DNA from 3 places in the Bacillus sp. PK3-067 genome. Region 2 is predicted to be linked to each of the others. Evidence: predicted binding sites of a transcription regulator. Region 2 holds the regulator's gene; each other region holds the start of a gene.

Region 1 (7,463 bases), 950 kb from region 2:
TCAAATCTTTCACGATTTTTGCTACCATTTTCACTTCAGCAGCTTGAAAAAATGGATCTCCACCTGAAAATGTTACATCAGTTAATGGATTACTTGCAATCTCTTTCACAATTTCTTCTACTGTCATTTCCGTTCCGTTGCAAATATTCCACGATTTCGGATTGTGGCAACCAACGCAACGATGCGGACAGCCCGCAAAAAACACGACTGTCCGCAATCCTTCTCCATCTACTACACTATCATGAATAATATTCATCACTTTCATTTATGTTTCACCCGATCTATCTCTTCACTACGTTTCGCACTATTCCACTTTGACATATCTCCTACAAGATAGCCTGTTATACGGCGAATTCTTTCTATATTAGCCTCATCTTCATTCCCGCAACTTGGACATTCATTCCCAATAACCCCGTGATAACTACAGCACTTACAACGGTCAACAGGATGATTAATTGAACCGTATCCAACGCCATGTTCTGCCATGGCTTGTACAATTTGTTTTAATGCCTTTTTGTTATGCATTGCTGCTCCGTCTAGTTCAATATAAGTAATATGTCCCCCGTTACATAGAGCATGAAACGGGCCTTCTAAACGGATTTTATTTATCGCTTGAATGTTATAATAAACTGGAATATGGAATGAATTCGTATAGTAATTATGGTTCGTTATACCGCTAATCACGCCAAATTCTTTTCTATCTTTTTTCACAAACTTCCCTGATAATCCTTCTGCTGGAGTTGCAATTACTGAGAAATTCAGTTGATGTTCTTCTGTCGCTTTATCCATTCTATCTCTCATAAAGGAAATAATTTCATACCCAAGTTTCCATGATTCTTCATCTTCCCCATGATGCTTTCCTGTTAAAGCTACTAAACATTCCGCAAGACCGATAAAACCAATACTTAACGTCCCTTGTTTTAAAATCGAGGCTACGGAGTCTTCAGGCTGCAACGTTTCTCCACCACGCCATACACCTTGTGAATATAAAAACTGAAAATCTCTTGCTCGCTTCGTACATTGATACGCAAATCTTTCTAATAACTGCTTAATTCCTAAATCTAAATAATAGTTTAGCGCTTCAAAAAACGCTTCTTTTGAACCACTAATTAACGCTAATTTCACTAAATTAATAGACGTAAATGATAAATTCCCTCTACCAATCGCTGTTTCTCCTCCATGTATATTAGACATAACACGAGTACGACATCCCATGTAACATACTTCACTTTCTGGTCTTCCATCATAATGCACTGCATTAAACGGAGCATCTAAAAATGAAAAGTTAGGGAATAATCGCTCTGCGGTTGTCTCTAATGCTAATTCAAATAAATCGTAGTTCGGATCACTTTCTTCAAAATTCACACCTTTTTTCATCTTGAAAATTTGAATCGGAAAAATCGGTGTCTCTCCTTTACCAAGTCCAGCTTGTGTCGCTTTTAAAAGTTGTTTAATTAACATTCTTCCTTCTTTCGATGTATCTGTTCCATAATTAATAGAAATAAACGGTACTTGTCCTCCGCCCCTACTATGCATACTATTCGAATTATGAACGAAAGCCTCACACGCTTGATACGTATCATTTTCCGTTTCTTTCCATGAAAATTCTTCTATTTGTTCTTTCGTAAGCGGATATGATTGTAATCGTTTTTTATGTCTCTCAATTGTTTTTCGTACATAAGGTGCTAAATCAATATCAAAGAGTGCAAACGATTGACCACCATGCTGCATATTTTGATTCGCTTGAAAAATAATAGACGAAAGAGCCAATGCACTTTTAATGTCTTGCGGTTGTCTCATATGTCCATGTCCAGTATGAAAACCATTAGCAAGCATTTGCGCTAACGGAATTTGTGAACAAGTCGTCGTTCCTGTTGCATAAAAATCTAAATCATGTGGATATAATATATTTTCATTTATCGCTTTTTTCACTTGATCTGACAATAAATTCTCAACAGCATAATATTTTGCACTCTCAGATGCGAACGTTCCCATTACGCCCATTGGAGAGCGGCCGTCTACATTTGCATTTTCTTGCATCAAATCTTGTTCATTGCCGTGGACTATTGTCTCAAACACTTTCATTAATTCTTCTTCTCCACGTGTATTATTTTGTAACATTTATAACCCTCCACCAATATGTTGTTATCTTTTGATTAAAATGTTACTACATATAGTCTTACTGTTTCTGTGAGAAATGTAACATTACTGTGAAATTTTTTTCACGAAATAATGAATTTTTCATTTACAAAAAAGAAATGTGCTCTTTACAAATGTATGGTACAATATACGGGAAAAACTCTTTTTACCCTTTATCAACACATTTGAATAAAGGAGACTGAACTTATGGTTACTACATATCTTTTATTTATCGTTGCCTACTTACTTGGCTCGATTCCATTTGCACTAGTTGTTGGAAAAATCGGCTACGGAATCGATATTCGTGAGCACGGGAGCGGTAATCTAGGCGGAACAAACACATTCCGCACATTAGGGAAAAAAGCAGGTTTTACCGTTACAATTGCTGACATTTTAAAAGGGACATTAGCAACAAGTCTACCAATGATTTTCGGATTAGATATTCATCCACTATGGTTCGGGTTAGCGGCTGTTCTTGGACATGTCTATCCAATCTTCGCGAAATTCCGCGGTGGTAAAGCAGTTGCAACTTCTGCTGGGGTGCTATTATGCTATTCACCAGTTGTTTTTGCAATATTGGCTGTTGTATTTTTCACCCTTTTATTTACAACAAGATACGTATCACTTTCTTCTATGGTAACAGCAGTTGTTGCTGTTATTGCATCCATTGTTAGCGGGGATAAAATCTTCATTATTGCGATGTGTTTATTAGCAGGTATGGTTATTTATAAACACCGTGCAAATATCGGACGAATTATAAATAAAACTGAACCAAAAGCAAACTTTTCAAAAAAGCAAAAATAAGATCGTAACCCACATAACGCAAAAAGAAAACGTGAAGCATATTAATAGCGTCTTTTTGCGTTATTTTTTATACTAAAGAAAAAGCAACATAATTTGGAGGAACTATACATGAATCTTTCCGTAACAAAAGAAGCAGCACAATGGTATAAAACTGAATTAAACTTACAATCAAATGAAACACTACGCTTTTTCGTACAATACGGTGGTTGCAGTACTGTGCAAAAAGGACTTTCTTTAGGTATTCGTAAAGATGATCCTGCACATCCTGCTGTTCAAATTCAAGAAGAAGGTATTAATTTCTTTATTGAAGGCGATGATGAATGGTTCTTCGATGGACATAATTTATCTGTTACACTTAACGAAGGTGACGACTTCCCACAATTTAATTATGAAAAATAAAAAAACGTGGCTTCTGCCACGCTTTTTTATTTTTTCTTAATTTCCTCATATTTCGCATACCACTCAGGATATAACTTTTTAAATGATACAGGGCGGAACCCTTCTTTTTTCGCACAAATATTCGTTGTGCTTGCAGTAATACACAGTTCACCATCACCATTATATATTTCATATCCATATACAACGCGAAGTGGGCTCACAGTATCTACCCATGTTTTTACGCTTGCTTTTTCTCCGTAACGCATCGCTTTACGGTATGAAATTTGTAAATCTAACACAGGAGAAATAATTCCTTCTTTCTCCATTTCAACATATGAAAAACCTAAATCTTGTATAAGTTTCGTGCGACCTAACTCAAGCCACACTAAGTAGTTTGAATGGTAAACAACACCCATTTGATCTGTTTCCGCATAACGGATTTCAACTTCATGTTCTGCTACAAACATATGTATTCGCCTTCTTTCACTTCTGCTACCTTGCATACATTTAATCATAATACAGTGACATCAAAAATAAAATAAAAATAGTGAATCTTTTCCCGAAAGGAGCAAGCATATGATTCAAATTGTAACGGTTCGTAGTGGTGATAGCGTATATAGCTTGGCATCAAAATATGGATCAACACCTGACGAAATAGTAAAAGACAATGGATTAAATCCAGCTGAAACGCTCGTTGTTGGTCAGGCACTTATCGTTAATACGAAAGGGAATAATTATTATGTACAGCCTGGTGACAGCCTATATCGAATCTCTCAAACATATAATGTCCCCCTCGCTAGTTTAGCTAAAGTTAATAATTTATCTTTAAAATCTATTCTCCATGTCGGACAACAATTATACGTACCAAAAGGTACAAAACGAACTGTAGAATCCATCGCTTATTTACAGCCTTCCACTATACCGATTAAAGAGAGTTTAGTTAATGCTACACGTGCCATCAATCCATTTTTAACATACTTAGCTTATTTTAGTTTTGAGGCAAAAAGAGATGGCACATTAAAAGAACCTACTGAAACAGCTAAAATCGCTAATATTGCAACGCAGGGTAAAACAATCCCTATGCTCGTTATTACAAATATTGAAAATGGTAATTTCAGTGCCGATCTAACATCGGTTATTTTACGCGACGCAACGATTCAAAACAAATTTATTACTAACATTTTGCAAACAGCTCAAAAATATGGCATGCGAGACATTCATTTCGATTTCGAGAGTGTAGCACCTGAAGACCGCGAGGCGTATAATCGCTTTTTACGAAATGTAAAAACACGCTTACCTAGCGGGTACACATTGAGCACAACTCTCGTACCGAAAACAAGTTCAAATCAAAAGGGAAAATTTTTCGAAGCTCACGATTATAAAGCGCAAGGGCAAATTGTTGATTTCGTCGTCATTATGACATATGACTGGGGATGGCAGGGCGGGCCACCGATGGCGATTTCTCCTATCGGTCCGGTGAAAGAAGTACTTCAATATGCAAAATCTCAAATGCCTCCCCAAAAAATTATGATGGGGCAAAATTTATACGGGTTTGATTGGAAGCTTCCATTTAAACAAGGAAATCCACCCGCAAAAGCAATTAGCTCTGTCGCAGCTGTTACACTAGCTCGTAAATATAATGTCCCTATTCGTTATGATTTCACAGCCCAAGCTCCTCATTTTAATTATTTTGATGAAAACGGCGTGCAACACGAAGTTTGGTTTGAAGATTCACGGTCTGTTCAAAGTAAATTCAATTTAATGAAAGAACAAGGTATAGGTGGTATTAGTTACTGGAAAATCGGTTTACCATTCCCACAAAATTGGCGTTTACTTGTTGAAAACTTTACGATTACGAAAAAGGGCTGACAAAAGTCAGCCCTTTTTTTCATATTACTGCTAAAAACTCATCTTTCATTTCCTCACAAAAAAGAAGAATGATAACATTCTCCTTTTTAACCGTTATCAACAATCGGTTGTTTACCTGTTTGATCTTGCATTTGCTTTCCTTTATTTCCACCAGCTTTTTTCGATTGTGTTCCAATATGATTTGGTGCAAAGTCTTTTGAATTTTTTTTCGGATTACCCATTACTATCGCCTCCTTAACACTAGTATCGTACTAGTGTTAAGAATTATTCAGCTTGCTTAAAAAGTTTCATTTCATAACGTTTTTCAATGCGCTCTTCAATGCGATCAATTGCATCACGATCGCTTAATAATTGTTGTTTATTTTCATTTACAAGTTCTTCAAACGATTTACGGCGACTTCTTCTCATGTTGCTCACCCTCTCTCCTTCGCTTTCTTATTACATAGTATGAGCAAACGAAAAACTCTTTAATCAGATTTGTAAGAAAATTTTATGTTTTAGTACTCCTAAAAAAACTCCGTGTACAATATATTGCACACGGAGTTTTTTATACCATAATATTTAAATACTCTTTCAACTTTTCATCTGCATCCATTTCATTTTCTTTATAATCATGAAGCGCCTGTAATACAAAATCATACTGTTCTAAAATATAACTTTCTAATCTCATAACATCCTCTAAGCTATTAAGCATAATTCTCGTATTACCAACTTCACTTTTTAACGCTGGTTCACATTTTAAGCTTGTACATATTTCTTTCACATCTTCTTCTAATATCTCTGTTAATATATATTTCTTTCGCCCTTTTACCTTTACTCTCATAACTGGATAAAAAGCTTTTATATCTAAATAACTTCCTACGTTCATACAACGTAGCCATTCTACATTACGTTTATTACATGCAAGTATTTCTTTCACCGCTTCATATACCGCAGTTTCATCAAGCATAACCTTATTTACTTTTCGTTTCCCTTCTTCTTCAATAGCTGCACACTTTTGATAAACAGCAGCACACGTAATGCAATCGTCAAATGCATTATGAGAGCTTAAACGAATTCCAAGCATTCGCTTTAACGTTTCAAGTTTATGATTAGGCGCATGCTTCATGTATTTCTTCGCTAAAAATACAGTATCAATTACTTTATTTTTAGGTTCAGGCAACCCAAGCATATTTACATTACTTTTCAAAAAGCGCATATCAAAAGAAGCATTATGGGCCACAATAACATTTGTATGTAAAAATGCTAAAAATAAAGGTAATACCTCTTCAATCGTCGGTGCATCTGAAACACGATAATTGGTAATACCGGTTAAACTTGTTATTCGGTCCGGAATTGGCCGCTCTGGATTCACGTATGAAACAAATTGATCTACCAGTTCATGATTACGATATTTCACCGCTGCAACTTGAATAATTTTATCATTATAAGGGTTAAATCCTGTTGTTTCAAAATCAATTACAACATAATCTAACGGTAAGGATACATTCCCCACTCCATACACTCCTTTATCTCTAAACGATTATATTTCTTACATCATATCATGAAGTTATTACTACTTGAAAAAGAAAAGGCAGAAATGGGAACTCTCCACCTCTACCTTTTCACCATTATTTTAATTTAGCAACCCTTTTCTCCATCTCTTTTTGCGTCATCGGCCCAATAAACTTATCTTGAATGACACCTTTTGTATCTATAAAATACGAAGTTGGAATCGTAATTACTTTATACGCTGTTGTCACATCAATGTTCTTGTCCAATAAAATAGGAAAAGTAATTCCTTTTTCTTTAGCAAAATTGCTTACCTTTTCTGCCCCCCCACCTTTTTCTGAAGGCGTATAGTTGATTGCTAAAATTTCTACGTTTTCTTTATGTTCTTTATAGAAAGCCTCCATATCCGGCATTTCTTGTTGGCAAGGTCCACACCACGTTGCCCAAAAGTTTAAAATCACTTTCTTTCCTTTTAAATCTGATAGCTTTACATTCGTTCCATCTAACTTCGTTAATTCGAAGTCTGGCGCACTCTTCCCTATTTCAATACCATTCCTTGCGATAATCTCTTTCATCGCAGCTTCACTTTTTTCTTGCTTCACTTTTACCGCCTGCTCTTTATTACCAAACTGTTCATAAGCTGCATATCCCGCTAAACAAAGTAACACTACAATAATCGTAAGCTTCCGCCACATTTTATATCACCCTAACGTATTATCTTCTTTTAACACATTCATCAAAATACTATATACCTTATTTTAGCTTATACGGACAAGCTTGGA
Region 2 (7,463 bases):
AGTCACTACTTAAAGGGTTAGGACCTCTCTGGACTAACTTTCCCCCGTGGTAGTGGAGCAAGCCAAATTGCAAATTAGTTTTCAATTCGAACAGTTAGAATAAATTTACAAGGGGGAACTGTAGAATGGATACTATGGATACGATGGGTCGTCACGTGATCGCTGAACTTTGGGATTGCGATTTCGACAAGCTTAATGACATGCCGTATATTGAACAATTATTTGTGGATGCAGCACTAAGAGCTGGTGCTGAAGTGCGTGAGGTTGCTTTCCATAAATTTGCACCACAAGGTGTAAGTGGAGTAGTAATTATCTCAGAATCACATTTAACAATTCATAGCTTTCCGGAGCACGGTTACGCAAGTATTGATGTTTATACTTGTGGGGATCGTATTGATCCAAATGTTGCTGCAGAATATATTGCAGAAGGTTTAAACGCGAAAACGCGTGAGAGCATCGAGCTTCCTCGAGGCACTGGTAGCTTCGAAATTAAGCAGAGAGAAACAAAAGCTCTTTAAAAAAGAACATAATTGATTTAAAATGTAAAGAGGTGTATAATGCACCTCTTTTTTAGTTTATAAAAAAGGGAAAATATAACGTACTCGTTAGTTGAATAAATTGGACTCTTGCAAATGAGGTAGTGCCCTATATACCATCTTATTTTTAAGGATGAGATGATAAAGTGATGCGCTGGAACTTAAAGTGGTAAGAGAGTTAGAATGAGTTATATAATATTGTATATATATTTTAGGTGAAGTGAGTAGAGAAAAATAAAGAGTATAGTGTAAAGGAGTGAATGAATTGCGTTGTCCATCCTGTTCTCATAATGGTACAAGAGTGTTAGATTCGCGTCCGGTAGACGAGGGGCGCTCTATTCGAAGAAGGAGAGAGTGTGAAAGCTGCTTAAGTCGCTTTACGACCTTTGAAAGGGTAGAAGAGTCACCTCTTATCGTTGTAAAAAAAGAAGGCACACGAGAAGAGTTTAATAAAGAAAAGATTTTACGCGGTTTAATTAAAGCGTGTGAAAAAAGACCAGTATCTTTAAGACAATTAGAAGAAGTAACACAAAGCGTGGAACGTGAACTGCGTAATTTAGGTATATCAGAAGTGAAAAGTGATATGATTGGTGAAATTGTTATGGAAGAACTTCGCGATATTGATGATGTTGCTTACGTACGTTTTGCTTCTGTATATCGTCAATTTAAAGATTTAAATGTATTTATTGAAGAATTAAAAGATATACTGCAAAAAGAAAGAGAGTAGAAGTTGTATTTTATTCTCTTTACATACCGTAAGTAATAGGATAAGAGAGCTAGAAGCGCAAGCTAATAGCTCTTTTTCACTAAGAATTTATATAATGAAGATAGAACGAATGAAGTAGAGGATAGATTGGATGAGAGAAAGGAAAAGCAAGAATGGAAAAACAGTCATGGATGGAGCTATTGCCGATTGATCGTTATAAAGTAAGTGCGAAAGGACTACTGCACAATTACGACCGAAAAGTGTTAACGATGTTGTATCAGCCGTTAATAGGTAGTAGAGCTTTTAGCTTATACATGACACTATGGGGAGAGCTTGAGCAAGATCGTGTATTTGGAAAAGAGAATACGCATCATTCCCTTATGGTGACTATGCAAATGCAACTTCCTGAAGTATATGAGGAACGAGTAAAGTTAGAGGCAATTGGGCTTTTGAAGGTATATATTAAGAAAGAAAAAGATATTCGAATGTTCATATATGAGTTGCAACCACCTTTATCTCCGAAGCAGTTTTTTGATGATATTGTTTTAAGTATCTTTTTATACAATCGATTGAGCAGGACAAAATATAATCAAGTAAAGCAATATTTCTTAGAAGAAGAATTTGATTTTGCTTCTTATGAAAATGTTACGCGTTCTTTCAATGATGTGTTTGGTTCGTTTAATCCAGGACAACTTGAGCATGCGCAAGAAGACCTTCGTATTCCAAAAACGACAACTATGCCAAGTAACGAGAAGGGAGACGCTCCGAAAGTTTGGAATGATTTCTTTGATTTCTCTTTATTTGTAGATGGATTGTCCGCTCTTGTTCCTAAAAAGGCGATTACAGATCAAGTGAGAGACTGCGTTATAACACTTGCTTACGTGTATGGTGTAGATGTGTTATCGATGCAAAATATCGTTCTTGGTGCAGTGACAGAGATGCAAACAATTGATATGGAAAGGCTTAGAAAAGGAGCGCGCGATTGGTATCAATTTGAAAATGGTCAAGCATTACCGGTATTAAGTGAAAGAGTACAGCCTCATGCTGCACGTACGATGAAAGAGAAAGAGCCTTCATCGCAAGAGGAGATGCTAATAAAGCAGCTAGAGGAAATCTCACCAAAACAACTATTGAAAGAGATTTCTGGTGGTGCAGAGGCAACGAAAGCGGACTTGCAAATCGTTGAAGATGTCATGATTAATCAAAAATTGACACCAGGAGTTGTGAATGTACTTATTTATTACGTTATGCTACGCTCAGATATGAAACTTGCGAAAACGTATGTCGAGAAGATTGCTGGGCATTGGGCACGTAAAAAGGTCGGTACAGTAGCGGACGCGATGGCGTTAGCGAAAGAAGAGAACCGTCAATATCAAGAGTGGGCTGAGACGAAGAAAAAAGGCCGTACGGCGAAGAAAACGGTGCGGAAAGAAATGGTGCCAGATTGGCTTAAGGAAGAAGAGCCGAAAGAACAAGAGAAAGAAACAGTGAAGAAAGATGTAAGTGTAGAAAAAGATGCAAGTACGCTAGAAGATGAACGAAAACGACTAGAAGAAGTGTTAAAAAAATATAAGCGTGATTAATAGAAGAGAATGAACGCTCTTTGAGGTGAGAAAATGGAGCATATTCAAAATTCATTTGCAAAATTAATGGAAAATGAAAACTTTAAAAATAGATATGAAGTATTAAAGGCAGAAGTAATGGCGCATCCGCGTGTGAAAGAATTTATAGATGAACATAAGGGTGAAGTAACGACTTCTATGATTGAGCGCAGTCTTGTGAAGTTATATGAATATATTGGACAAAGTGTAGGTTGCGTGGATTGTCCGGATTTAGGCTCATGTAAAAATATGCTACAAGGGTACGAGCCAAAGCTTGTTATTCAAGGGAAGATGATTGATATTCAATACGATCGCTGCGTTAGAAAAGTAGCGCATGACGAGAGAAAGAAATATGAAAAACTTGTTCAAAGTGTATATATGCCAACGGATATTTTACAGGCAACTATGGAAAACTTAGATCCTTCTGATTTAAATGCACGTATCGATGCGATTGGTGCAGCGAATGAATTTTTAAGTACATATGAACCAGGTAAAAAAGCACAAGGTTTATATTTGTACGGTAAATTTGGTGTAGGAAAAACGTATTTGTTAGGAGCAATAGCGAACGAGCTTGCTCGAAAGAAAATAAGTTCGATGCTCGTATACTTCCCGGAATTTTTACGTGAAATTAAAAGTTCAATTCAAGATAATTCGATTGGTGAGAAGATTGATGCGGTTAAACGCGTACAAGTTTTAATGTTAGATGATATCGGGGCAGAAGCGATGTCAAGCTTTGTCCGTGACGATGTACTCGGTGCAATCTTACAATTCCGTATGTTAGAAAACTTACCGACGTTCTTTACGTCTAATTTTGATTTTAAACAACTGGAACACCATTTAACGTATACGCAGCGTGGCGAGGCTGAAGAAATGAAGGCAGCACGTATTATGGAACGAATTAAATATTTAGCGAAACCAATTCCGATTGGTGGGAAAAACCGTCGTCATAAGTAAAAGAGCAAGCTGAGAAGCTTGCTCTTTTGTATTATAGTGATATTTTCTTTTCAAATATGAGGTCGAAATATTCAGGTTGTCCAGAACTGCCAAACGTAGGGGCAACAATCTGTACGAACCTCCAGCCATCTCTAGCATGTTCTTGAATAATTTCTTGGTAGTCTTCAGCTGGTTTTGAGCGAGTGAACCCCCAATGTAATTCGACTTTTACGAATTTATATTCAAACATTCAGATACCCCCTTTTATTGATAAGTAAAGTATACAATAAAAATTCATAGTAGCTTGTATCATTTTTTTCTCCCTCCCTTAATATATATAAAATTAGCAAGCCATATTGAGTGGATTTTCTAACGATAGGAAATGTGATTCTACTAAGAGTGAAATTCACGCGGGACGGACTCTTATAGGATTTGTAACGTATAGATACAGTCCTTTAGAGCGGGGATAAAAGGGGGGACAAAAGTGATTGAAATTTGCTTCGAAGAAAAAAATGATGCTATGCACGTATATAGACAATTGCTGAAAAGAGCGGAAGTGTTATATAAGGAAACGAGTGTGTATTTACAGGAACAAAAAGTGGTGATTCACATACCAGTACGTGAATCGAATTATATTGAAAAAATCTTATTGCCAGTAATGGTGTATTTCATTGTGAATGTGAAACAAAATGAGTGGATTTATACGATTTTAAAAGAAAAGTTTTTTTATGAAGAACAAGAAGAGTGTCATCAAATATTGCACATGGCACATGAGATTTTAAAGGGAAGAAGAAAAGGTGTAGCTCAGGATTTAACGCGTAACGCATTTGAGTCATATATTAAGTCTTCTTTAAATAATTGGCTTTGTGATCCGCTCTCATTCTCGTTTTCATCATATATCCGTTTTCGTCTTCGTACATATAGGGAAATGGTGGCTAAACTTGCGGAAGTGGCAATTGATGAATATAAGATGGAGCAAGAATACCAAATGTTCATTGAGACGCTTCGGCAACAAGTAAGTAGCCGTAAATCACGTTTGTCTTGCGTGCATCTTATTTTTGATGAAAGCTTTATCTTTTATGATGATAAAGGTAGACGTTTAAAACAGGAGAAGTTGGTCCAATATATAGATGAGGAATTATTAAAGCAAAATGATGTATATATTGATACGAAAGTAATTGCGCCGCTTCTTTCTATTTCGCCTAAAAAGATTTATTTATATACGAAAGAACAAGACCATAATATGATTATTACTTTGCGAAATGTGTTCCAAGAACGGGTCCAATTACATGGATTACATGATTTTGAGCGCAATGTGAAAAATTTAAAAAATAAAGGTAACGCCCTTGATTTTCTAAGTTTTTGAGCATATAATTACCTACATAAATGAAATATATTGAAATGTCATGATGAGGACATGAGTAGTTTTCTACGATTTTCAGAGAGGGAAGCCTTAGGGTGTGAGCTTCCTAGTACGGGATTATTACTTACCACCTCTAAACTTTAGCAGTGAACGGTTTTTCTAGTAATTGCTAACGGACAACACCGTTATGTTGAACTTGAGCAATTAACAATTATGTTAATTGGAACAAGGGTGGAACCACGAATTCAACACTCGTCCCTTTTTACGGGATGAGTGTTTTTTATTTTGAGAAAAAGAGGAGTGACCAGTGATGGCAGATGTAGTTAAAATTACTTTCCCTGATGGAGCTGTGAAGGAGTTTCCAAAAGGCGTAACAACTGAAGAAATCGCAGCTTCTATTAGCCCAGGCTTAAAGAAAAAAGCTGTAGCTGGAAAATTAAACGATGAGATGATCGATCTTGTTACACCAATCGAAGAAGATGGTGCAGTTTCTATCATTACATTAGATTCTGAAGATGGCCTATATATTTTACGCCATTCAACAGCCCACCTTTTAGCACAAGCGTTAAAACGTTTATATAAAGATGTTAAGGTTGAGCTCGGCATTGGTCCAGTAATTGAAAATGGCTTCTACTACGATATTGATATGGAAGAAGCAATTACAGTTGAAGACTTCAAGAAAATCGAAAAAGAAATGCAAAAAATCGTGAACGAGAACTTAGAAATCGTTCGTCATGAAGTACCACGTGCAGAAGCAATTCGTCGCTTTGAAGAAATCGGCGATGAGTTAAAATTAGATTTAATTAACGATCTTCCAGAAGATGCAGTTATTTCAATCTATGAGCAAGGCGAATTCTTCGACCTTTGTCGTGGTGTTCACCTTCCATCTACAGGGAAAATTAAAGTGTTTAAATTATTAAGCGTTGCAGGTGCTTACTGGCGCGGCGATAGCAATAATAAAATGCTACAACGTATTTACGGTACTGCATTCGTTAAAAAAGCGGAATTAGATGAGCACTTACGTATGCTTGAAGAAGCGAAAGAGCGCGATCACCGTAAATTAGGTAAAGAATTAAAACTATTTACTAATAGCCAAAAAGTAGGACAAGGTTTACCACTTTGGTTACCAAAGGGTGCAACAATTCGTCGTATTATCGAGCGTTATATCGTTGATAAAGAAGCAAGCTTAGGCTATGATCACGTATATACTCCAGTACTAGGAAGCAGAGAGCTTTATGAAACTTCTGGTCACTGGAACCACTACCGTGATGGCATGTTCCCATCAATGGAAATGGATAACGAAGAATTAGTTCTTCGTCCAATGAACTGTCCTCATCATATGATGGTTTATAAAAATGATATTCACAGCTACCGTGAATTACCAATCCGTATTGCGGAACTTGGAACAATGCACCGTTATGAAATGTCAGGTGCGTTATCTGGATTACAACGTGTACGCGGAATGACTTTAAACGATGCGCATATTTTCGTTCGTCCAGATCAAATTAAAGAAGAGTTAAAACGTGTTGTAAACTTAACTCTAGAAGTGTACAAAGATTTCGGTTTAGAGAACTACTCATTCCGTCTATCTTACCGCGACCCAGCAGATACTAAAAAGTATTATGCGGATGATGAGATGTGGGAAAAAGCACAAGGTATGTTAAAAGAAGCTATGGATGAAATGGGTCTTGATTACTATGAAGCTGAAGGTGAAGCGGCATTCTACGGTCCAAAACTTGACGTTCAAGTTCGTACTGCTCTTGGAAAAGACGAAACACTTTCAACTGTACAATTAGACTTCTTGCTTCCAGAACGCTTTGAATTATCATACGTTGGTGAAGACGGTAAACAACATCGTCCAGTTGTAATTCACCGTGGTGTTGTATCAACTATGGAACGTTTTGTAGCCTTCTTAATTGAAGAATACAAAGGTGCATTCCCAACATGGTTAGCTCCAGTTCAAGTACAAGTAATTCCAGTTTCTCCGCAAGTACATTTAGACTATGCGAAGAAAGTACAAGACGAATTGCGTCGTGCTGGTATCCGTGTTGAATTAGACACTCGTGAAGAGAAGATCGGTTACAAAATCCGTGAAGCACAAATGCAAAAAATTCCGTACATGCTTGTAGTAGGTGACAATGAAGTAACTGAAAACGGCGTAAACGTACGTAAATATGGTGAACAAAAATCAGAAACAATCGCATTAGATGCTTTTGTTGACATGATTAAAGTAGAAGGAAAACGATAAGAAAAAGCCGCGGTATACCGCGGCTTTTTTATGTAATATACTTGAGAAAAATTAGAAAAAATAACCATGTAACACT
Region 3 (7,463 bases), 2.2 Mb from region 2:
ATGATAACTAAGCATGAGCAGGGTTCAGAAAACCCTGCTCATCATGTCTCACTTTTTATATTAAACGGTACAAGCCACACACTCTTCCACGCTTAATTTACGTGTTCTCGTATAATACAGACTCTTTAAGCCTTTTTTATGTGCATAGATGTAGTAACGTGCTAATTCACGTGTTGAAATATCACTATTAACGTAAAGAATTGTACTAATTCCTTGGTCAATATGTTCTTGAATTTCTGCGATTAAATCAATTAATTTAAACTGATTCATATCGTAAGAAGATTTATAGTACCAGAACGTATCTTTTGATAAATACGGCATTGGATAATATGTTGTCGCATTCGCATATGTTCTTGATTCGATTTGACTTACGATCGGCATTACGCTTGAAGTTGCATTTTGAACGTAACTGATTGATTGTGTTGGAGCAATGGCAAGACGATATGAGTTGTATAAACCATTCTTCTGCACTTGCTCTTTTAAACTTGTCCAATCTTCTTTTGTTGGAATATGAATTCCTTCAAATAGTTGCTGAACTTTTTCAGTTACTGGGCTGTAATCTGTCGTTTCATACTTTTCGAAGTATGTGCCATTCGCATAATCAGATTTATCGAAGTCCTTAAATGTCTCGCCTTTTTCTGTAGCGATTTCCATACTTTTCTCAATAGAGTAGTAATTTAACATCATAAAGAATGTACGAGCGAATTCTTTCGCTTCTGCACTTTCATAAGCGATTTTATTTTTTGCTAAATATCCGTGTAAGTTCATTGCTCCAAGTCCAACTGAATGAAGCTCGTCATTTGCTTTTTTCACAGTTGGTGCATTCGGAATAATCGTCATATCAGAAACAGCTGTTAAAGCTTCCATTCCCGCATGAACTGCTTCACGAATTTCTTTATTTTCCATTACGTTTACGATATTTAACGATCCTAAGTTACAGTTAATATCACGACGGATAATGTCATCTGTACCGTAATCATTTATTTCTGAAGTTTCTTGAAGCTGGAAGATTTCTGTACATAAGTTCGACATCTTCACAGTTCCAATATCCTTCAATGGATGTTGATTATTTGCATTTGATTTAAACATTAAGTATGGGTAACCAGACTCAAGCTGAATCATAGCGATTTTAATAAGCATATCACGTGCACTAATATCTAGTGGCTTCTTCTTCACTTTCGGATTGCTCATTAATTCATCGTACATTTCATCGATATCAATGTCATCTAAATGCTTTCCGTATTCTTTATACACCGTGTAAGGCGCGAAAACATGGAAAGGTTCGTTTTTCTCAGCAAGCTCAAAGAACTTACTTGGAACGATAATTCCGATTGATAGAGACTGAATACGGCTCTTTTCATCGGCATTTATTTTTTTTGTATCAAGGAATTCAATAATATCCCAATGGAAAATGTTTAAATATACTGCACCGGCACCTTTTCGTTGGCCAAGCTGATTCGCATATGAAAACGAATCTTCAAGCAATTTCATAACAGGTACTACGCCACTTGCAGCGTTGTCGATACCTTTAATTTGCTCACCGCGTGCGCGTAGTTTAGATAAGTTTAAAGCTACTCCCCCGCCGATTTTCGATAATTGCATCGCAGTATTAATGTTAAAGCCGATCGAATTTAAGCTATCGTCCATCTCTAACAAGAAACAAGACACCATTTCTCCTCTTCTGCTTCTTCCCGCATTTAAAAAGGTTGGTGTCGCTGGTTGGTAATTTTGTTTTACAATCATGCTTGCGAATTGTCTTGCCTTCGAAACATCACCGCGTCCTAAGTATAATGAAACAATTGCTACACGATCTTCATAGCTTTCTAAGTATTGTTTTTGATCATTCGTTTTTAACGCATAATCTTTGTAGAACTTAGATGCTGCCATATAAGATTGGAACTCGAAGTTTTCACCATAAGCGATGTTATATACTTCCTCTACTTCCTCCAAGCTATACTCGTCCAGAACGTTGTAATAGTAATCATGTTCTTTCATATACTCCATTCGCTCTGCCACGCTATTAAAAGGAACGGTATTCTCTCTAGCTTCTTCCATAAAGACTTCTAATGCCTCTTTATCTTTATGAAGCTGATAAAAACCGTCCTGCATTTGCGTGATTTCATTATTCAGTTCAATGTGTCGCAATCTCCCGCACCCTTTCCTTAAAATATTCTACATCGTTATTTGTTCCAGATAACTCAAATTTTGATACAATAGGCACTTCATATTTAGTAGAAATCTTGTCAGCACTTGCACCGAACATGTCTCCCCAGTTACGATTGCCGCTTGCAGATACGCCTTTTAATTTTTCATTATTGCGCTCTAAAAAGTCTAAAACACGTTCTGGTACATTGCCAAAACCTGTTGTATACGTAATAAGAATAAAGTCTTCATCTATTACTAGATCTTCATCAATTTGAACGGCCGGCATATTTAATTTGTGAATGAAACGCTTCACGTTTCCTGTCATAGAATCATATGCAACTAACATTTCCGACCCTCCCTCTCAAATCTATATTCTCTATATGTTGTTCTTGATTTCTCTATATATTGTATTACGTTTCAAAATAAGACACAAGATATATGTATAAATTCTTTCTTTTTTTAACTTTTACTTTTCGACATGATAGCCGTTTTTTTTCAATACAATGACTATGAAACAACATTCTAAAACTCATGTCAATAAAGTGCTTTTCAAAAAAGTTGTCAACGAATTTAACCTTATTTTTAAAAAAGTTAACAATATATTTTGTCATAAAACGGTAGATGCTGAAGAAATATATTTCTCCAGCATCACGCAAAAAAGAACAGATATGAAACTATAATCTGCTCTAAAAAACGATTACATTTATCAAATTTACCTTATTAAATATATTATACATATACTTTCGTTTCTCGTTACATACTAAAAGATAACTATTATAGAAAAAGATTATTATTATGGAACTTCAATTTATTTATGAAAAGTTTATTCAGAGTGCTCAATGCGCAAAATATCTTTTACAAATATATGATGCGGATTTTCATCTTTATCAATCATTGTACATACCGGAGCCTCTTCATCAAAGTATACAATCATTCCTTCTACGTACTGATATGTATGTCGAACTTGTACAGTTACTTTAATTTCTACTGCTTCTTCATATGCTCTTTTTATTTTCTGAAGCATTTTTGCTGAACATTTTCGTTTCTCTGGATACATAACCATTCCCATAAATCGATTGCCGGCTCTATCTTTCCACATATAATCCCAATGTGGTAAAATGCCTTGTCTAAAATCGCCCATAATTCCCCTCTCCTTTATCTTTTATTTATCCCGCATTAAACGTCCGATTGGTGAAAGGCTACTAATCAGTGAGAGATGCCCTGCTGATCAAAATTCCTCTTTATGAACGTGGCGTTTCTGAATATGTATAAATCACTTGCCCGCCTCGCTGTGCGTTACCAATGAAATGCTTAAAGTCTTCTCTATTTACAACAACTTCTCTGAACGTATAAAATACATCTTTCGTAACAACATACTCCTTTATTTCACCATTTTTTAGCTGATCTAAAATTGTATTTGCTAATTCTTTATCCATGTATTTCACCTCTCTGCAATATTTTATTTTATCGTATATTCTATAGGTCAACAACTGTAAATTTATCCCGCTATTTGCAGGTAGTGCGATTGGTGTTGACTACTAATCAGTCGTGGAATGAACAAAAAATCTTACTGATTAACGTTTCACTTTATCTCGTTGTTATGCCATGATTTTATTTTCGTTATTTCGCAAACAATATCGTTTTACTATATGTCCACTAAATATCATATACTAACATAGCTACTTCTCTATATCAAACATTTCGGCATTCAATTATGCAAAGTTCCATACCACTATGCTACAATATACAAATAGAACTAGGAGGGATACTATGATTCGGAAAGCAAAAAAGACAGATGCAATGGCAATAGCTCCTTTATTGTATAATGCTCTGCATGAAATTGCTGAAAAAATCACAGGTAGCACAGATGAAGCAGAAGTATTACTAGGACTTGAGACATGGTTCTCAAAAGAAAATAACCGTCTGAGCTACGAAAACTGTTTTGTCTATGAACAAGACGAGAGTGCAGTTGGAGTTATTGTCGCTTATCACGGTAGTGAAGCAACACAGCTTGACGCACCAATTGTACATCACTTAAGAGAATTACATAAAGATGAATCAATTACGTTAGAAAAAGAAGCTGAGCTTGATGAGTATTACATTGATACACTATCAGTTTCAAGTGCACACGGCGGAAAAGGTATCGGTTCTAAATTAATTGAAGCTGCCGAAATCTATGCAACTGAAAAAGGGCATGAAAAAATCGCTTTACTTGTTAATTTAGAAAACACACGCGCCTATTCACTATACGAAAAGTTAGGTTATAAAAAAGATGAAATTGTTATGCTAGTAGGCGAACCTTATGCTCATCTCGTAAAACCATTAAACGTCAAAATTTCTGTATCTTAAAAAGAAAGCACACGATTTATATAAATCGTGTGCTTTTATGTTAAATTCGTATTTAATATATTTCCATCCATCGCCTCGTGAAACGTATATGTTGTACATCCCCATGGCTTTCTATGCAAAATAGGCGAACCAGACCATCCCATTGCCCTCAGCTCCGTTCCAATCATCGAATTAAAATAATTATGACCTACAAGAGCAATACTTCCATGTACGAGAGCATAACGATGTAATACGTAAGCTGCTTGCCTTGCCCTCTCTCTTACTTCCTTATAAGATTCAACATTTTTATGGTAACCAAGTATCCATAATGCTCGTCCAATACACATCCATACGTTAAGTTTACACTTCAACCATTTTGGCGCATAAAAGCTCGCCGGAACTGCCGCTTCCCTAAAAAGAGAATTTTGTATAAAAGATAAAGAATCCATTAATTCAGCTGCTGACTGTACAGCACACTTTTGATCACTCGTTACAATCAATTTCGCTACTTCAACCGCTTCTCTTGTTTCCAATGGTATAGGTTGTTTTTCTGTTATAGTATGTAAGTCATATCCTTTTATCCATTCATGAAAGGATGTAACCGTCATTGGTTCTATAGTACAATCTAAGCGACCATGACGAATAAAAGAAATCTTCATTCTTTTCACTCTCCATTCATCACTTATGAACTCTATTATGCACTAGTTCTAAACATCATACCACGCAAGAAAATAAAGTTATATACCTTTACATCTCCCCACCACTATCATGTGTTATCGAAGCATGGATACCATCCATCCCATCAAAATATGTACTCGTATCATATTGACGAATCTTTTTTAAATGCATATAAGAAAATAAAAATAAAATTAAAGCTATAACACTCCCCACAAATTCAAACATCATTTTACCGCCTCTAATTTCTCCCACTTCAGCAGGTTATTCTACTTTTTCATTATACCTCGATATAAAGATTCTCGCATTTTTGCTATTTTTTTCAAAAAACATGGATTTTCTACATATTTTCTTACAAAAAGTGAATATTTTTCGAATTTTTACTTTGGAAACATTTACAAAGTAGGAAATATGGTTCAAAATAGGAGGAAATAAAAAAACCCAAATTTATTCTTTTTTTGGGAAAACTGTAACAAGGAGAGTTGCTTATGCAGATCGCAGAAACTGGAGATATCATCGAATTTAAAGGTGGAATGCAAGGCCGTGTTCAAAAAGTAAATCAAAACTCTGTTATTGTTGATATAACAATTATGAAGAATTTTAGAGAACTAGATATGGAACCTCTTACAGTTGTAAGTCATAAAAACTATACTGTCATTAATCAAAATGCATAATATAATAGAAAGAAAGGGCCTGTATACTATACAGGCCCTTTCTTTCTATTAACGATTATCAATTGTTTCCGGATATAGATCGTGGTTCATCATGCGGTAATCAGCCATTTGTTCATACTTCGTCCCTGGGCGCCCGTAGTTGCAGTATGGATCAATTGAAATGCCACCACGTGGTGTGAATTTCCCCCATACCTCAATATAACGTGGATCCATTAATTTAATTAAATCGTTCATAATAACGTTCATGCAATCTTCATGGAAATCACCATGATTGCGGAAACTAAATAAATACAACTTTAAAGATTTACTCTCTACCATTTTTTGCTCTGGAATATAGCTAATATAAATTGTTGCAAAATCTGGTTGTCCTGTTTTCGGGCATAAACTTGTAAATTCAGGACAATTGAATTTTACAAAATAATCACGGTTTGGATGATTATTATCAAATACCTCTAATATTTCTGGGCTATATTCAAATAAATATTTTGTATTTTGATTCCCTAGTAATGTTACATCTTTTAAATCTTCATCTAATCTTCCTGTCATTTTAAACATCCCTTCTCGTTATACGCCGCGCTTATTTCCCCATACTAACGCATGAAGCTGAGGCAATACTTTTGCATCATTCATCTCTTTACAATTTACAGCTTTATCAATCAGCCATTCATACTTATCTAATAATTTTTTTATAAGCATCGCATCATCCACTGTTTTTGTATCATCGTTTCCTACTTGTAAGAAAAATGGTACCTTTGGATAACGTTCGTGCATCTTAACTGCATATTCAAAATCATGATCATCGAATACTACTACTTTTAAACTAATATCTTTTCCTGCTAGTTTCTGAATAATAGCATCTAACCTCTGAAAATCTGTTTTCATCGTTGAACTTGGTGGTTTTGGAGAAATTGTTATCTCATCAATTTGAAGTAACCAATCTTGCCATTTACTCCCTTGCGTTTCAATTGCCGTTCGCATTCCATTTTCTTTTAATATAGAAAGAAGAAACTCAATATTTTTCAATAATGCCGGATTTCCACCTGAAATCGTAACATGAGAAAAATTTTCTCCTCCAATTGCAACAAGCTCATCCCAAATATCTTCTGGTGTCATCTGTCTAATTTGATCTTTAGCTGATCCATCCCACGTAAAAGCAGAATCACACCAAGCACAGCTATAATCACAACCAGCTGTACGGATAAACATTGTCTTTTGCCCTACAACCATTCCTTCACCTTGAATAGTCGGACCGAATATTTCTAAGACAGGGATTTTACTCATCAAGCATCCACTCCCGTCTTACTTCCGCATAACTAGTCGGCGTCTCAAATAAACGAACAAATTCAACGCGAGCTCCTTTATATTCGTTCACTCTATTCTCTTTTGTTAGTGCTTCTGCCATCTTTTCATAAATCCAAACGACCATATTTTCAGCAGTCGTATTCATTGCAGGTAACGTTTCGTTTAAATAACGATGATCTAGATAAATTTCTATTTCATTCTTCCAAATTTCTTTTATATCTCCAAAGTCAATTGCAAGACCTATTTCATTTACATATCCACTAATTCCAAATACAACTTTATATGTGTGACCATGTAAGTTTTTACATTTCCCTTCATAACAGTGTAAATGGTGTGCTG

Evidence for each region. Region 2 encodes NrdR, which represses ribonucleotide reductase genes. Its sites were predicted from a motif close to AACACNATATATNGTGTT; they were not measured.
Region 1: M1D73_RS18445 (anaerobic ribonucleoside triphosphate reductase) is a predicted target of NrdR. The motif match lies at 2,164-2,181, and genes of this name have one in related genera.
Region 3: nrdI (class Ib ribonucleoside-diphosphate reductase assembly flavoprotein NrdI) is a predicted target of NrdR. The motif match lies at 2,540-2,557, and genes of this name have one in related genera.

The regions. Positions count from the first base shown of each region.
Region 1 covers NZ_CP096490.1:3,606,081-3,613,543, forward strand. Annotated here, with positions in the region: gene nrdG (anaerobic ribonucleoside-triphosphate reductase activating protein) at 1-265, opposite strand, end outside; gene M1D73_RS18445 (anaerobic ribonucleoside triphosphate reductase) at 262-2,121, opposite strand; gene plsY (glycerol-3-phosphate 1-O-acyltransferase PlsY) at 2,347-2,943, shown strand; gene M1D73_RS18455 (HesB/YadR/YfhF family protein) at 3,052-3,342, shown strand; gene M1D73_RS18460 (acyl-CoA thioesterase) at 3,369-3,788, opposite strand; gene M1D73_RS18465 (glycoside hydrolase family 18 protein) at 3,898-5,190, shown strand; gene sspN (acid-soluble spore protein SspN) at 5,277-5,411, opposite strand; gene M1D73_RS18475 (FbpB family small basic protein) at 5,455-5,598, opposite strand; gene M1D73_RS18480 (3'-5' exonuclease) at 5,738-6,685, opposite strand; gene M1D73_RS18485 (redoxin domain-containing protein) at 6,801-7,376, opposite strand.
Region 2 covers NZ_CP096490.1:4,554,312-4,561,774, reverse strand. Annotated here, with positions in the region: gene speD (adenosylmethionine decarboxylase) at 135-518, shown strand; gene nrdR (transcriptional regulator NrdR) at 802-1,263, shown strand; gene M1D73_RS23455 (replication initiation and membrane attachment family protein) at 1,416-2,825, shown strand; gene dnaI (primosomal protein DnaI) at 2,859-3,797, shown strand; gene M1D73_RS23445 (DUF4177 domain-containing protein) at 3,829-4,026, opposite strand; gene ytxC (putative sporulation protein YtxC) at 4,261-5,142, shown strand; T-box leader at 5,174-5,402, shown strand; gene thrS (threonine--tRNA ligase) at 5,450-7,387, shown strand.
Region 3 covers NZ_CP096490.1:1,295,025-1,302,487, reverse strand. Annotated here, with positions in the region: gene nrdE (class 1b ribonucleoside-diphosphate reductase subunit alpha) at 61-2,145, opposite strand; gene nrdI (class Ib ribonucleoside-diphosphate reductase assembly flavoprotein NrdI) at 2,132-2,491, opposite strand; gene M1D73_RS06750 (hypothetical protein) at 2,969-3,286, opposite strand; gene M1D73_RS06745 (hypothetical protein) at 3,387-3,581, opposite strand; gene M1D73_RS06740 (GNAT family N-acetyltransferase) at 3,916-4,494, shown strand; gene M1D73_RS06735 (hypothetical protein) at 4,530-5,132, opposite strand; gene M1D73_RS06730 (hypothetical protein) at 5,221-5,376, opposite strand; gene M1D73_RS06725 (YkvS family protein) at 5,637-5,822, shown strand; gene queF (preQ(1) synthase) at 5,871-6,368, opposite strand; gene queE (7-carboxy-7-deazaguanine synthase QueE) at 6,387-7,103, opposite strand; gene queD (6-carboxytetrahydropterin synthase QueD) at 7,096-7,463, opposite strand, start outside.